2 linked regions of the Massilia litorea genome follow. The protein of the gene in region 1 interacts with the protein of each later gene in a pairwise test. Links are inferred from orthologs where the notes say so. Each region holds a gene or a part of one and is shown on either strand. Other genes may lie near its edges.

Region 1 (6,955 bases):
GCGAAGACCGATTGCGGCGCGATTTTCGCGCCGACCGCCAGGCCGAAGCGGATCGCGCGCTCGACGGCGCCCTTGTTCATCACGGGCAGCACGCCCGGCAGGGCCAGGTCCACGGGGCTCGCCTGCGTGTTCGGCTCGGCGCCGAACTGGATCGAGCTGCCGCTGAAGATTTTCGAATTGGTCGTGAGCTGGACGTGGTTCTCAAGACCGATGACGACTTCCCATTGCATGGTGTTCTCTCTTTGTATTCTGTGCGGGCGTGACGGTTAGACGCCTTCAGGCGCGCGCTGGTGCCAGTCGGTCGCCAGCTGGTACTGGTGGGCGACGTTCAGCAGCTTCGCTTCGCTGAAGTAGTTGCCGATGATTTGCAGGCCGACCGGACGTTTTTCATTCTTCTCGCCGCTGCCGAAACCGCAGGGGATCGACATGCCGGGCAGGCCGGCCAGGCTGGTCGACAAAGTAAAAATGTCGGCCAGGTAGTTGGCGACCGGGTCGTTGGTCTTCGAACCCGCGTCCCAGGCGACGGTCGGCGCCACCGGGCCCATGATCACGTCGCACTTGTCGGCGAACGCGGCCTGGAAGTCGTCGGCGATCAGGCGGCGGATCTTTTGCGCCTGCACGTAGTAGGCGTCGTAGTAGCCATGGCAGAGCACATAGGTGCCGACCATGATGCGGCGCTGGACTTCGCGGCCGAAACCTTCGGCGCGGGTTTTCTTGTACATCTCCGCCAGGTCCTTGTACTCGCTGGCGCGGTGGCCGTAGCGCACGCCGTCGAAGCGCGACAGGTTCGAGGAGGCCTCGGCCGGGGCGATGATGTAGTAGGTCGGGATCGACAGCGCCGTCTTCGGCAGCGAAATATCGACCAGCACGGCGCCCAGTGCCACGAATTGATCGAGCGCGGCGCGCACGGCGCTTTCCACGTCGGCGGCCAGGCCTTCGCCGAAGTATTCCGAAGGCACGCCGATGCGCAGGCCGTTCAATGGCTTGTCCAGGTCGCGCGTAAAATCTTCGTGCAGGTTGCCTTGTTCGGGCGTCAGGCTGGTCGAGTCGCGCACGTCGTGGCCGACCATTTCGTTCAGCAGCAGGGCGCAGTCTTCCGCCGTCTGCGCCATCGGGCCGCCCTGGTCGAGCGAGGAAGCGAAGGCGATCATGCCGAAGCGCGAGACGCGGCCATAGGTCGGCTTGATGCCGGTGACGCCGCAGAAGGCGGCCGGCTGGCGGATCGAGCCGCCGGTGTCGGTGGCGGTCGCGGCCGGCGCCAGGCGCGCGGCGATCGCGGCGGCCGAGCCGCCCGAGGAGCCGCCCGGCACGGCCAGCGCATCCCATGGGTTCTTCACCGGACCGAAGGCGGAGTTCTCGTTCGCCGAGCCCATCGCGAATTCGTCGCAGTTCACTTTGCCGAGCGTGACCATGCCGGCCGCATTGAAGCGGTCGACCACGGTGGCGTCGAAGGGGCTGACGTAGTTGGCCAGCATCTTCGAGCCGGCAGTCGTGCGCCAGTCGCGCGTGACGAAGATATCCTTATGGGCGATCGGCACGCCGGTCAGGGGGCCGGCGCTGCCTTCGGCGATGCGGGCATCGGCGGCGGCGGCCTGGGCCAGCGACAGGGCCGGGTCCACGTGCAGGAAGGCGTTGTGGCCGCTCGCTGCGATGCGGTCGAGGAAGTGGCGGGTGAGCTCGGTGGAGGACACCTGCTTCGCCTGCAGCAGCGCGGACAGTTCTTTGATGGTCTTGTTATGCATGGTGCCTAAGTTCCGTAAATACGTGTTCGTGGAAGCGGTTTACTCGATGACCTTCGGCACCAGGTACAGGCCGTCCTGGGCTTTCGGCGCGGGCGCCTGGTAGTCGTCGCGGCGGTTTTCTTCGGTGACCACGTCGTCGCGCAGGCGCAGCGGCAGCGCCATGATCGCGGCGATCGGATGCGACAACGGCGCAACACCGCTGGTGTCGACCGCCTGCATCTGTTCGGCCAGGGCGAAGATGCCGTTCAACTCGCCCAGTGCGGTCTCGGCGTGGGCATCGTCCATCTCGAGCTGCGCCAGGTTGGCGATGCGTTTTACGTCTGAAAGAGTCAGGGACATGGCAAAAAGCGCGGCGCGGGCCGCGTTCAAAATGTGGTTGGGCGGACAACGGAGTGAGGCTGCAGGCTGTTGAACAGCGTGCTACGGTCGATAAAACCTTGCTAATACCGTCGATCTCGCTCTGGGAACTGGGGGGTAAAACCCCCTGTTTTCAACGTTTAATCGGTAAATTATAAGGTAGAATGGCGGGCTAATGCGTGGTCGGCGCCGAATGAGCGCGGCCCCGGCATGAAAAGACCGCAGGGCGCAGTCAGGGCCGGGGCGGCGAGGACTCCCGATCAAATTTTAAGGCGCGGTTTCGCGCATCAGGACACACATGTTTGGTTCTTTACGCAGTTACTTCTCGAACGACCTGGCCATCGACCTGGGTACCGCCAACACGCTGATCTATGTGCGCGGCCAGGGCATCGTGCTGGACGAGCCATCGGTCGTTGCGATCCGCCAGCAGGGCGGCCCGAACGGCAAGAAGACGATCCAGGCGGTCGGCAAGAAGGCCAAGCAGATGCTGGGCAAGGTACCGGGCAATATCGAGGCGATCCGCCCGATGAAGGACGGCGTCATCGCCGACTTCACCGTCACCGAAGAGATGCTCAAGCAGTTCATCCGCATGGTGCATGACTCGAAGTTCTTCCGCCCGTCGCCGCGCATCATCATCTGCGTGCCTTGCGGTTCGACCCAGGTCGAGCGCCGCGCGATCCGCGAATCGGCGCTCGGCGCCGGCGCCTCGCAGGTGTTCCTGATCGAAGAGCCGATGGCTGCCGCGCTTGGCGCCGGCCTGCCGGTGTCGGACGCGACCGGCTCGATGGTGGTCGACATCGGCGGCGGCACCACGGAAGTGGGTATCATCTCGCTGGGCGGCATGGTGTATAAAGGTTCGGTGCGCGTCGGCGGCGACAAGTTCGACGAAGCCATCGTCAACTACATCCGCCGCAACTACGGCATGCTGATCGGCGAACAGACCGCCGAAGCGATCAAGAAGGCCATCGGTTCGGCCTTCCCTGGTTCGGAAGTGAAGGAAATGGAAGTCAAGGGCCGCAACCTGTCCGAAGGCATCCCGCGCGCGTTCACGATCTCGTCGAACGAGATCCTGGAAGCGCTGACCGACCCGCTGAACAACATCGTCTCGGCGGTGAAGAACGCACTCGAGCAGACCCCGCCGGAACTGGGCGCCGACATCGCCGAGAAGGGCATGATGCTGACCGGCGGCGGCGCACTGCTGCGCGACCTCGATCGCCTCCTGATGGAAGAGACCGGCCTGCCGGTACTGGTCGCCGAAGACCCGCTCACCTGCGTGGTGCGCGGCTCGGGCATGGCGCTGGAACACAATGACAAGCTGGGCTCCATTTTCTCGTACGAGTAAACAGCCGCCGGCTCGATGGTGCAAGACCCTGGGCAGGCCGCCGGTGCAATACCGGCCGCCTGCCTGCGCTGATTCCGGGCGGCTTATCCGCCATTATTGAAATCCATGGATTACAGTCCTCCGCCGCTTTTCAAACAGGGCGCCCCAGCGCGGGTGAAGGTGACGGTGTTCGCGATCTTGTCGCTGACGCTGCTGGTGGTCGACGCCCACATGCACGTATTGAACACCGTGCGCCAGGTCGCCGCCACCGTACTCTATCCGCTGCAGATGGCCGCGCTCATGCCGCGCGACGCCGTCTCCAGCATGGGCGGCTATTTTTCCTCGCTGTCGAGCCTGCAGAACGAAGTGCGCGACCTGAAGAACCAGCAGGTGGCCCAGGCCCAGGCCATGCAGCAGGCCCAGCTCCAGATGGCCGAGAACGCTCACCTGCGGCGCCTGCTGGAGGCGCGCGAGTACCTGCCGGTGGCGTCGATCATGGGCGAGATCCTGTACGACGCGCGCGACCCGTCGACCCGCCGCATCGTGCTCGATCGCGGTACCCGCAACGGCGTGCAGCTCGGGCTGCCGGTGATCGACAACGCCGGCGTCATCGGCCAGGTGACCCGCGTCTTCCCGTTCACCTCGGAAGTGACCCTGCTGACCGACAAGGAGCAGGCGATTCCGGTGCAGGTGCTGCGCTCGGGCCTGCGCAGCATCGCCTATGGCCGCGGGCGCTCCGGACTGCTCGACCTGCGTTTCGTCGCGCCCGACGCCGACATCCAGGTCGGCGACGTGATCGTCACCTCGGGCCTGGACGGCATGTATCCGGCCGGCCTCGCCGTGGCGAAAGTCATGCAGGTCGAGAAGGTGGCCGCCGGCGCTTTCGGGCGCGTGGTCTGCCAGCCGCTCGGCGGCATCGACCGCAACCGCCAGCTGCTGATCGTGATGTCGGGCGCGGCGCGCGCGCCGCGTCCGGCCGAACCGCCGGCGCCGCCGGTGCACGGCGCCAGCCGCCGCAACCTGCCGAAGATGGATCCGGTGCCGGTGCCGCCGCTGGCGGCTGCTCCGCTGCCGGCGCAGGGCCTGCCGACCCAGCCCGGCGCCAACAGCCCGGCCGGGACCGGCGCGGCCGCACCTGCCGCGCCTGCGCCCGCCGCCACCGTTCCCGCGCCCGCCGGCGCGCAGCATCCGGGTGTCAGGCCGGCCGCTGCGCCAGCGGCCACGCCGCCCGCCGCGACCGGCACGCCGCCCGCCGCAACCGGCGCTGCGCATCCGGCCGCGCCGCCAACAACCACGGCCGCACCGGCTGCAAAAACAACGGCCACGCAGCCTGTGCCTGCGCCACGCAAGGAGGGCGCGTAATGCCCGGAGCACGTCCCAACTACATCCTGCTGCCGGTCAGCCCGCTGTTCATCGCGTTCAGCCTGACCTGCGCCTTCATGCTCAACCTGCTGCCCTGGGGCCAGTGGACCGGCGCCCCCGATTTCGTGGCGCTGGTGCTGGTCTTCTGGGGCATCCACCAGCCGCGAAAGGTCGGCATCGGCGTCGCCTTTGCCATGGGCCTGCTGATGGACGTGCACGACGCCACGCTGCTGGGCGAGAACGCGCTGGCCTATACGCTGCTGTCGTACGTCGCCACGATGATCCACCGCCGCGTGCTGTGGTTCCCGGTGCTGACCCAGGCCATGCACGTGTTCCCGCTGCTGCTGCTGGCGCAGGCGATCCAGTCCTTCGTGCACTTCTTCGCCACCGGCCGCTTCCCCGGCTGGCTGCATTTCATCGAAAGCGCGGTCGCGGTCGCCCTGTGGCCGGTCATCACCTGGCTGCTGCTGGCGCCGCAGCGCCGCGCCGTGGACCGCGACCACACCCGCCCGATCTGATGGCCCAGCCGCACGATGACCGAGCGCAGTAATGACTGAGCAGTAATGACCGAAATTAAAGACAGCGACCGCGAGATCCACCGCTTCCGCCTGCGCCTGACGGTGCTGGTGGTGATGGTCTTCCTCTGCTTCGGCGCCCTGGTGGCGCGCTTCGTCTGGCTGCAGGTCGTCCAGCACGACAAATACCATGCCCAGGCCGAAGACAACCGCATCGCGCTGGTGCCGATCGTGCCGAACCGCGGCCTGATCGTCGACCGCAACGGCGTGGTCCTGGCGCGTAATTACTCCGCCTATACGCTCGAGATCACGCCCTCGAAACTGCAGGCCAGCATGGACTCGGTGATCGACGAACTGGCCAGGCTGGTGTCGATCGAGCCGAAGGACCGCAAGCGCTTCAAGCGCCTGCTGGAAGAGTCGCGCAGCTTCGCCAGCGTGCCGCTGCGCACGAGGCTCACCGACGACGAGGTGGCGCGCTTCACCGCGCAGCGCTTCCGCTTCCCTGGCGTCGAGGTGCAGGCCCGCCTGTTCCGCCAGTACCCGCTGGGCGAGATCGCCTCGCACGTGGTCGGCTACATCGGCCGCATCAACACGCGCGAAGCCGAGGCGATCGAGGAAGGCGACGACGCCGCCAACTACAACGGCACCGACTACATCGGCAAGGAAGGCCTCGAGAAGAAATACGAGCGCTACCTGCACGGCACCACCGGCTACGAAGAGGTCGAGCGCTCGGCCGGCGGGCGCGCGATCCGCACGCTGTCGCGCCGGCCTCCGGTCCCGGGCAGCAACCTGATCCTGTCGGTCGACATCGAACTGCAGAAGGTGGTCGAGGAAGCCTTCGGCGACCAGCGCGGCGCCTTTGTCGCCATCGATCCCGAAACCGGCGACGTGCTGGCCTATGTCTCGCGTCCGGGCTTCGACCCGAACCTGTTCGTCGACGGCATCGACAGCCAGAGCTGGAACGAGCTGAATACCTCGCTCGACAAACCGCTGATGAACCGTCCGCTGTCGGGCACCTATCCGCCCGGCTCGACCTTCAAGCCCTTCATGGCGCTGGCTGCGCTCGAGCTGGGCAAACGCAGCAAGAGCCACGGCATCATGGATCCCGGTTTCTTCACGCTCGGCGGGCACCGCTTCAACGACGACGTCAAGGGCGGGCACGGCTATGTCGACCTGCATCGTTCGGTCGTGGTCTCGTGCGACACCTATTACTACCAGCTCGGCAACGACCTCGGGATCGACGCCATCCATGACTTCATGGCGCCGTTCGGCTTCGGCTCCCAGACCGGCATCGACCTCGAGCACGAAAAGGTCGGTGTCCTGCCCTCGAAGGAGTGGAAGGCCGAGCGCTTCAAGAAGAACCGCGCGGCGCAGAAGTGGGTCGGCGGCGACACGATCTCGATCAGCATCGGCCAGGGCTTTAACAACTACACCATCATCCAGCTGGCGCACGCGGTGGCCAACCTCGCCAACAACGGTATCGTGATGAAGCCGCACCTGGTGAAACTGATCGAGGACGGCGCCACGCGCCAGCGCACGCTCACCGTGCCGAAGGAGAGCCGCCGCATCCCGCTCAAGCAGGAGAACATCGACTTCATCAAGCAGGCGATGGTGGGCGTGACCACCGAGGCGGGCGGCACCGGCGCGCGGGCATTTGC
Region 2 (6,943 bases), 260 kb from region 1 along the record:
CGTGAACGCGTGGGCTCGGGGAGCCCACCCTACGTTACACTGCGGCCGCTGGTACACCGTACGGGGTCATTGATGCCAATGGCATCAATGACGGGTTCACCGGGCATGTCCACGCGTTACGGCGCTTGCACACCAATCACATCTGCGCCCATTCCTCGTGCATCTGCTTGACATACGAGGCCGGCGCATCGGCCGCCCCATCGAAAGACACGATCTCGTACGCATCCGGCCGCGCCAACAAAGCACGCAGCAGGTCGTTATTCAGCGCATGCCCCGATTTATGGGCCTCGTAGGCCGCCAGCAGCGGATGCCCGATCATGTACAAATCGCCGATCGCATCGAGAATCTTGTGCCGCACGAATTCGTCGTCGTAGCGCAGGCCGTCCGCATTCAGGATCCGGTATTCGTCCATCACGATCGCGTTTTCCAGCGAGCCGCCCCGTGCCAGGCCCATGCCGCGCAGGCTCTCGACGTCCTGCATGAAGCCGAAGGTGCGGGCGCGCGCCACGTCGTGCACATACGACACGTGCGCAAAATCGACCGTCGCGTTCTGCATGGTGCCGTCCACCGCCGGGTGGTTGAATTCGATGAAGAAGTCGAGTTTGAAACCGTCGTGCGGTTTCAATTTCGCCCACTTTTCGTTGTTGCCCGCGCCGTGGCGCACTTCGACTTCCTTCAGCACGCGAATAAATTTCTTCGGCGCGGCCTGGTCCTGCACGCCGGCCTGCTGCAACAGGAACACGAAGGAGGACGCGGAGCCGTCCATGATCGGGATTTCCTCGGCCGTCACTTCGATGTACAGGTTGTCGATGCCGAGGCCGGCGCAGGCCGACATCAGGTGTTCGACGGTCGAGACGCGCGCGTCGCCCTTGACCAGGACCGAGGCCATGCGCGTATCGCCGACGACCTCGGCGCTCGACGGGAATTCGACGACCGGGTCGAGGTCGACGCGGCGGAATACGATGCCGGTATCGACCGCGGCCGGGCGCAGCGTCAGTTCGACCTTGCGGCCCGAGTGCAGCCCGACGCCGGTCGTACGCACGAGTTCTTTGATGGTTCGTTGTTTGAGCATGAGCCGATTATATCGTCGCTGGCAAATCGCTGCCGGACTCGACCCTTGCAGCGAGGCAATGGATGAGCTAACCGATGCGCAAAGGCGACACTACGGATGCTCGCTCTCCGCATGTGTTTTCTCGTGTCGAATCAGATAGATACCGCTGCCGATGATGATCGCTGCCCCGACCAGGGTGTACTCGTCGGGCAGGGTCTGCCACAGCAGCCAGTCGATCGCCACGCCCCAGGCCAGGGCCGAATACTCGAAGGGTGCGACCACCGAGGCCTCGCCGTGGCTGAAGGCCTCCGTGATCGCCAGCTGGCCGAAGAAGCCGGAAATCGCCAGTCCGAGCAGCAGCCAGACGTGGGCCGGGTCGAGCGCCACCCAGTTCGGCGCGGCCAGCGTACTCGCGCCGATCGCCATCAGCAGCATCAGCCAGAACATCATCTGGCGCGTGGAATTGGTGCGCGCCTGCACGCGCGCCGCGATTGCGGAAATGGCGTAGCAGACGGCCGAGGCCAGGATGGCGAGACCGCCCAGGGTCAGCATGCCCTCGCCTTCCGGTCGCAGCACGACCAGCACGCCGCCGAGGCCCACGAAAATGGCGATCCAGCGTGCCAGGTCGACGGTCTCTTTCAGGAAGAACACCGACATCGCCGTGATCAGCGCGGGCGCGATGAAGAAGATCGAATAGGCTTCCGCCAGGCTGAGTTTTTTCAGCCCGAATGCGAACAGCGCCAGCATGCCGATGCCGAGCGCGCCGCGCAGCAGGTGCAGGCCCGGCTTCACCTGCAGCATGGTCGAGAAGCCGCCGCGCCAGGCGACATAGGCGCAGACCAGCGGCAGCGAGGACAGCGAACGCAGGGCCGCGACCTGCATCGCCGGATAGTGGGCGGCGAGCAGTTTCATCGCCGTGTCCATCAATGAGAACATGACGACCGCGATCAGCATCGCGTAGATGCTGCGCAGGTTGCCGCTTACTTTGCTTTGTGCGTGGGCTTGCATGGGCTACGGAATAAAATGAAAACGGCGCCGCAGCGCCGTCGGGTGATGCGGGGGAGCCGGAATCAGCCCAGTTGCGACAGCATCGTTTCGGCGCTCGAGACGTCGAAGCCGCCCTGCTCCACGTTCAGCTGTTTCACCACGCCGTCTTCCACCAGCATCGAGTAGCGCTGCGAACGCGTGCCCATGTTGTGCTTCGAGAAGTCCGCGTCCAGGCCGAGGGCCTTGGTGAAGGAAGCGTTACCGTCGGCCATCATGCGCACGATGCCGGTCGATTTCTGGTCGCGGCCCCAGGCGCCCATGACGAAGGCGTCGTTGACCGAGATGCACCAGATTTCGTCCACGCCTTTGGCCTTCAGGGCGGCGGCGTTCTGGACATAGCCAGGCACGTGCTTGGCCGAGCAGGTCGGCGTGAAGGCGCCCGGCAGGCCGAAGATCGCGATCTTCTTGCCTTTTACCAGGTCGGCGACCTGGAACACGTTCGGGCCGAGCGAGCAGCCTTCGGTTTCGGTCTCGATGAATTCAGCCAGGGTGCCTTCCGGCAGGCGCTCGCCAATCTTGATGGTCATGGATTAATCCTCAGGTGTTATTTTGAAAACCTTGCCAGTATGCCTGATGCGCACAAGGCTTGCACGGCGCGGCTTCGCCCGCCCTGCTGTCACAACACCCGGTGCCCGCGCGTCTTGTCCTCATCCCTGCTCTACACTGGCTCGAGGACGCCTGGCTGCGCTGGCACGGCAGTGCCCGGGCGAATGCGAAAAATCGCGTGCAGTCGCCCGAAGCCTGGCTGGTCACGGTCACGACGCGCCTGGCGATCGAGCGCCTGCGCAGCCGCAAGAGCGAGCGCGAGACCTATATCGATAAATCCTGGGACGTAGGGTGGGCGGGTCTCCCGCCCACGCGGCCATAGTCAGCGGCGAGATCGTCCGGCACGATACCGGAACCGTTATCGATCAGCGCGTGGGCGGGAAACCCGCCCACCCTACCGGTATTGCCGGACGCAATCGATGAACGCATAAAAAAACCGGGACCGGAGCGCGAGCTCCGATCCCGGTTGTATTTAACTAAACGATTTACGCTCAGTCGGCTTGCTTACGCAGGAAAGCCGGAATGTCGTAGGTCTCGACGCCATTGCGCTGCATCGCCTGCACCTGCTCCGATGCCTGCTCGCGGCGCCACACGGCCGGCTGCTTCATGCCGGCGTCGCCGCCGGTCGCTGCGTGGCCCATGGTGACGCCGGCGGTGACCGATGCCGTGCCGGCCATCATCGGCGCATTGTAGGTACCGGTGCGCAGCACCTGCTGCGGCTGCACCAGCTGCATCTTCTTGGCTTTGCCCAGACCCGTGGCAACCACGGTCACGCGGATCTCGTCGCCCATCTCGTCGTCGTAGGCGATGCCTTGTGCGATCGATGCGTCCGGAGCGGCAAAGGCGCGCACGGCAGCCATGACTTCCTTGATCTCCTTACCTTTCAGGCCACGCGAAGCGGTGACGTTCACCAGCACGCCCTTGGCGCCCGACAGGTCGATACCGTCCAGCAGCGGCGAAGCGACGGCCTGCTCGGCGGCGATGCGCGCGCGGTCCACGCCGGAAGCGGTGGCGGTGCCCATCATGGCCTTGCCCTGCTCGCTCATGATCGTCTTGACGTCGTTGAAGTCGACGTTGATGTGACCCGGCACGTTGATGATCTCGGCGATACCGGCAACGGCGTTGTTGAGCACGTCGTCGGCATGCTTCATCCACTCGAGCATCGATTCGTCTTCGTAGATGTCTTCCAGCTTTTCGTTGAGGATGATGATCAGCGAGTCGACATGCTTCGACAGTTCTTCGAGGCCCGCCTCGGCGACGTCCATGCACTTCTGGCCTTCGTACGAGAACGGCTTCGAGACCACGGCCACCGTCAGGGCGCCCATGGTTTTCGCCACTTCGGCCACGATCGGTGCGGCGCCGGTACCGGTGCCGCCGCCCATGCCGGCAGCGATGAAGACCATGTGCGCGCCGCGCAGCGAATCTTCGATGCGGCTACGGGTCTGCTCGGCCAGCTGGCGGCCGATTTCCGGGCGCATGCCGGCACCCAGGCCGGACTCGCCGATCTGGATGATGTTGTTCGCGCTCGACGCAGCCAGCGCCTGGGCATCGGTGTTGGCGGCGATGAACTCGACGCCCGACACACCTTTGTTGATCATGTGCTGCACCGCGTTGCCGCCTGCACCACCCACGCCGACGACCTTGATCACCGTTCCCAGTGCTGCGTTATCGACCATATCGAACTCCATGATGTCACTCCTAATTTTCAAAGTGCACTATCCATGCACCAAACCTCATAAGGGTATCAGGCCTAGCGCTTGGATACTGCTTAGTATTATAAAAAAATATGTGTTTTGTATCGAATCAAATACGCTTGGCTGACTGCGCCGATTGCTGCTTAGAAATTCCCCAAGAACCATTCCTTCATACGTTGCCACACCGCCTTTACCGAGCCATCCTGACGCGTAACGATGTGGCCCCGCAAATACTGTTTTTTCGCTTCCATCAACAGGCCCAGCACCGTCGCGTAGCGCGGGCTGCGGACCACGTCGGCCAGCTGGCCGCGGTAGTCCGGCGTGCCCAGGCGCGTCGGTTTCAGGAACATGTCTTCGGCCATCTCGATCATCCCCGGCATCATCGAGGTGCCACCGGTGAGCACGATGCCCGACGACAGCACGCCCTCGTAGCCGGACTCGCGCACCACCTGGTGCACCATCGCGAACAGCTCTTCGACACGCGGTTCGATGACGGCGGCCAGCGCCTGGCGCGAGAGCGAACGCGGACCGCGGTCGCCCAGGCCCGGCACTTCCAGGGTCTCGCCCGGATCGGCCAGCACCTGCTTGGCGACGCCGTAGCGCAGCTTGATTTCTTCGGCTTCGCCGGTCGGCGTGCGCAGCGCCATCGCGATGTCGCTGGTGATCTGGTCGCCGGCGATGGGGATCACGGCCGTGTGGCGGATTGCGCCGTCGGAAAACACCGCGATGTCGGTGGTGCCGCCGCCGATGTCGATGATGACGACGCCGAGTTCCTTCTCGTCGTTCGTCAGCACCGCGTCGGCCGAGGCCATCGGCTGCAGGATCAGGTCCGACACTTCCAGGCCGCAGCGGCGCACGCACTTGACGATGTTCTGCACCGCCGACACCGCGCCGGTGACGATGTGCACGCGCACTTCCAGGCGGATGCCGCTCATGCCGATCGGCTCGCGCACGTCTTCCTGGTTGTCGACGATGAATTCCTGCGGCACCGTGTGCAGCAGCTGCTGGTCGGTCGGGATGTTGACCGCTTTCGCCGTCTCGATCACGCGCGCGACGTCGGTCTGCGTGACTTCCTTGTCCTTGATCGCAACCATGCCGCTCGAATTGAAGGAGCGGATATGGCTGCCGGCGATGCCTGCGTAGACATTGCGGATCTTGCAGTCGGCCATCAGCTCGGCCTCCTCGAGCGCGCGCTGGATCGATTCGACGGTGGCCTCGATGTTGACCACAACGCCCTTCTTCAATCCCTTCGACTCGTGCTGACCGAGGCCGATGACCTCGTGGCGTCCGTCGGACATCACCTCGGCCACCACCGCCACCACCTTCGAGGTGCCGATGTCGAGGCCGACGATCAGGTTTTTCGCGTCTTTTGTCATTGCTCGCCTGCTTAGATTTGCTTTGTTGGCTTGTTAGTCGGAGTTTTTGTTTTCTTCTTCGCCGCGGCCTTCACAGGCTTGGTGGCATCCGTCGGCACAGTCAAGGCCGCGGAGGACAGCGCCAGCCCGTTCGGGTAGCGCATGTCGATCGTATCGATGCGGCCTTCCTGCAGCCGGGCGACCAGCTGCGGGTAGACCCCGACCAGGCGCTGCACGCGCGCCTTGACGGTGTTCTTGTCCTGCTCGCGGCCGAGCTCCACGCTCATGCCGTTGTCCAGCTTGACGGTCCAGGCGTAACGCGAGGACAGCGCCAGTTCCTGCGGCACCAGTTTCACCGGCGCGAACCACGAGCGCAATTCGGAGAAGCGCGCCAGCACATCCTTCTCGCTGCCGGCGGGTCCGACAAAGGCCGGCAGTTCGTGGTCGTCGTCGGCCTCGGCGATATTGGCGGTAAATACATCGCCCTTCACCGACAGCAGGCGGCCTTCGCCCCAGGTGCCGAGCGCTTCGTGCTCTTCCACTTCCACGATGAGGCCGTTCGGCCACTCGCGGCGCACCGTTGCGCGGCGTACCCAGGGCACCGCCTCGAAGGTCGTGCGCACCTGCTCCAGGTCCGTCGTGAAGAAATTCCCGCGGATCTTGCCAAGGACGCTGTTCCGTACCGTCAGTTCGTTCACGTGCTTCAGGTCGATCTTGTACAAGCTCTCGATGCGCACTTCGCGCAAGGTGAACATCGGCCGCTGCGACAGCCACCACACGCCGCTCGCGATACCGGCGAGCAGCGTCGCCGCCAGCAGCGTGCTGGCGGTGGCGTTGAGGGCGCGTACGTCATGCCACATTCTTTTAGCCTTGTGCCTTTACCATCTTGCAGCGCGCCGAACGCAGGATCTCGACGCACAGGTCTTCATAGCTGATACCCACCGCGCGCGCCGCCATCGGCACCAGCGAGTGGCCCGTCATGCCCGGCGAAGTATTGACTTCCAACAGGAACGGACGCATGTCGCTTTCGCGTACCAGCACGTCGACCCGGGCCCAGCCTTCGCAGCCGAGGGCGCGGTAGGCGTCCACGGCGTGCTTCTGGATCTCGGCAGTCAGTGCATCCGGCAGCTGCGCCGGGCAGTGGTACTGGACGTCGTCCGTGAAATACTTGTTCTGGTAGTCGTAGTTGCCCTGCGGAGCCACGATCTCGACGATCGGCAGCGCGCGCGCATGCTTGCCGGTGCCGAGCA

The links.
Region 2: the proteins of LPB04_RS02305 (region 1) and ftsA interact in binary tests that used the Escherichia coli proteins (3 or more experiments, as listed by UniProt). The link is inferred for Massilia litorea from one-to-one orthologs.

What each region holds. Positions count from the first base shown.
Region 1 is NZ_CP062941.1:521,704-528,658, reverse strand. The notes cover bases 1,595-4,419. They hold LPB04_RS02305 (rod shape-determining protein), read left to right. Parts: upstream 1,595-2,397; coding sequence 2,398-3,441; downstream 3,442-4,419. Other genes in these bases: mreC (rod shape-determining protein MreC), read left to right, coding at 3,547-4,419; gatC (Asp-tRNA(Asn)/Glu-tRNA(Gln) amidotransferase subunit GatC), read right to left, coding at 1,782-2,081; gatA (Asp-tRNA(Asn)/Glu-tRNA(Gln) amidotransferase subunit GatA), read right to left, coding at 1,595-1,742. Outside these bases: Asp-tRNA(Asn)/Glu-tRNA(Gln) amidotransferase subunit GatB, read right to left, coding at 1-248; more of gatA, read right to left, coding at 267-1,594; more of mreC, read left to right, coding at 4,420-4,782; rod shape-determining protein MreD, read left to right, coding at 4,782-5,300; mrdA (penicillin-binding protein 2), read left to right, coding at 5,346-6,955. UniProt on the Escherichia coli protein: Forms membrane-associated dynamic filaments that are essential for cell shape determination. Acts by regulating cell wall synthesis and cell elongation, and thus cell shape.
Region 2 is NZ_CP062941.1:258,835-265,777, forward strand. The notes cover bases 3,599-6,411. They hold ftsA (cell division protein FtsA), read right to left. Parts: upstream 5,715-6,411; coding sequence 4,482-5,714; downstream 3,599-4,481. Other genes in these bases: ftsZ (cell division protein FtsZ), read right to left, coding at 3,599-4,332; LPB04_RS01075 (cell division protein FtsQ/DivIB), read right to left, coding at 5,726-6,411. Also shown: lpxC (UDP-3-O-acyl-N-acetylglucosamine deacetylase), read right to left, coding at 137-1,072; LPB04_RS01050 (DMT family transporter), read right to left, coding at 1,163-2,005; LPB04_RS01055 (peroxiredoxin), read right to left, coding at 2,122-2,625; more of ftsZ, read right to left, coding at 3,136-3,598; more of LPB04_RS01075, read right to left, coding at 6,412-6,553; LPB04_RS01080 (D-alanine--D-alanine ligase), read right to left, coding at 6,558-6,943. UniProt on the Escherichia coli protein: Essential cell division protein that assists in the assembly of the Z ring. May serve as the principal membrane anchor for the Z ring.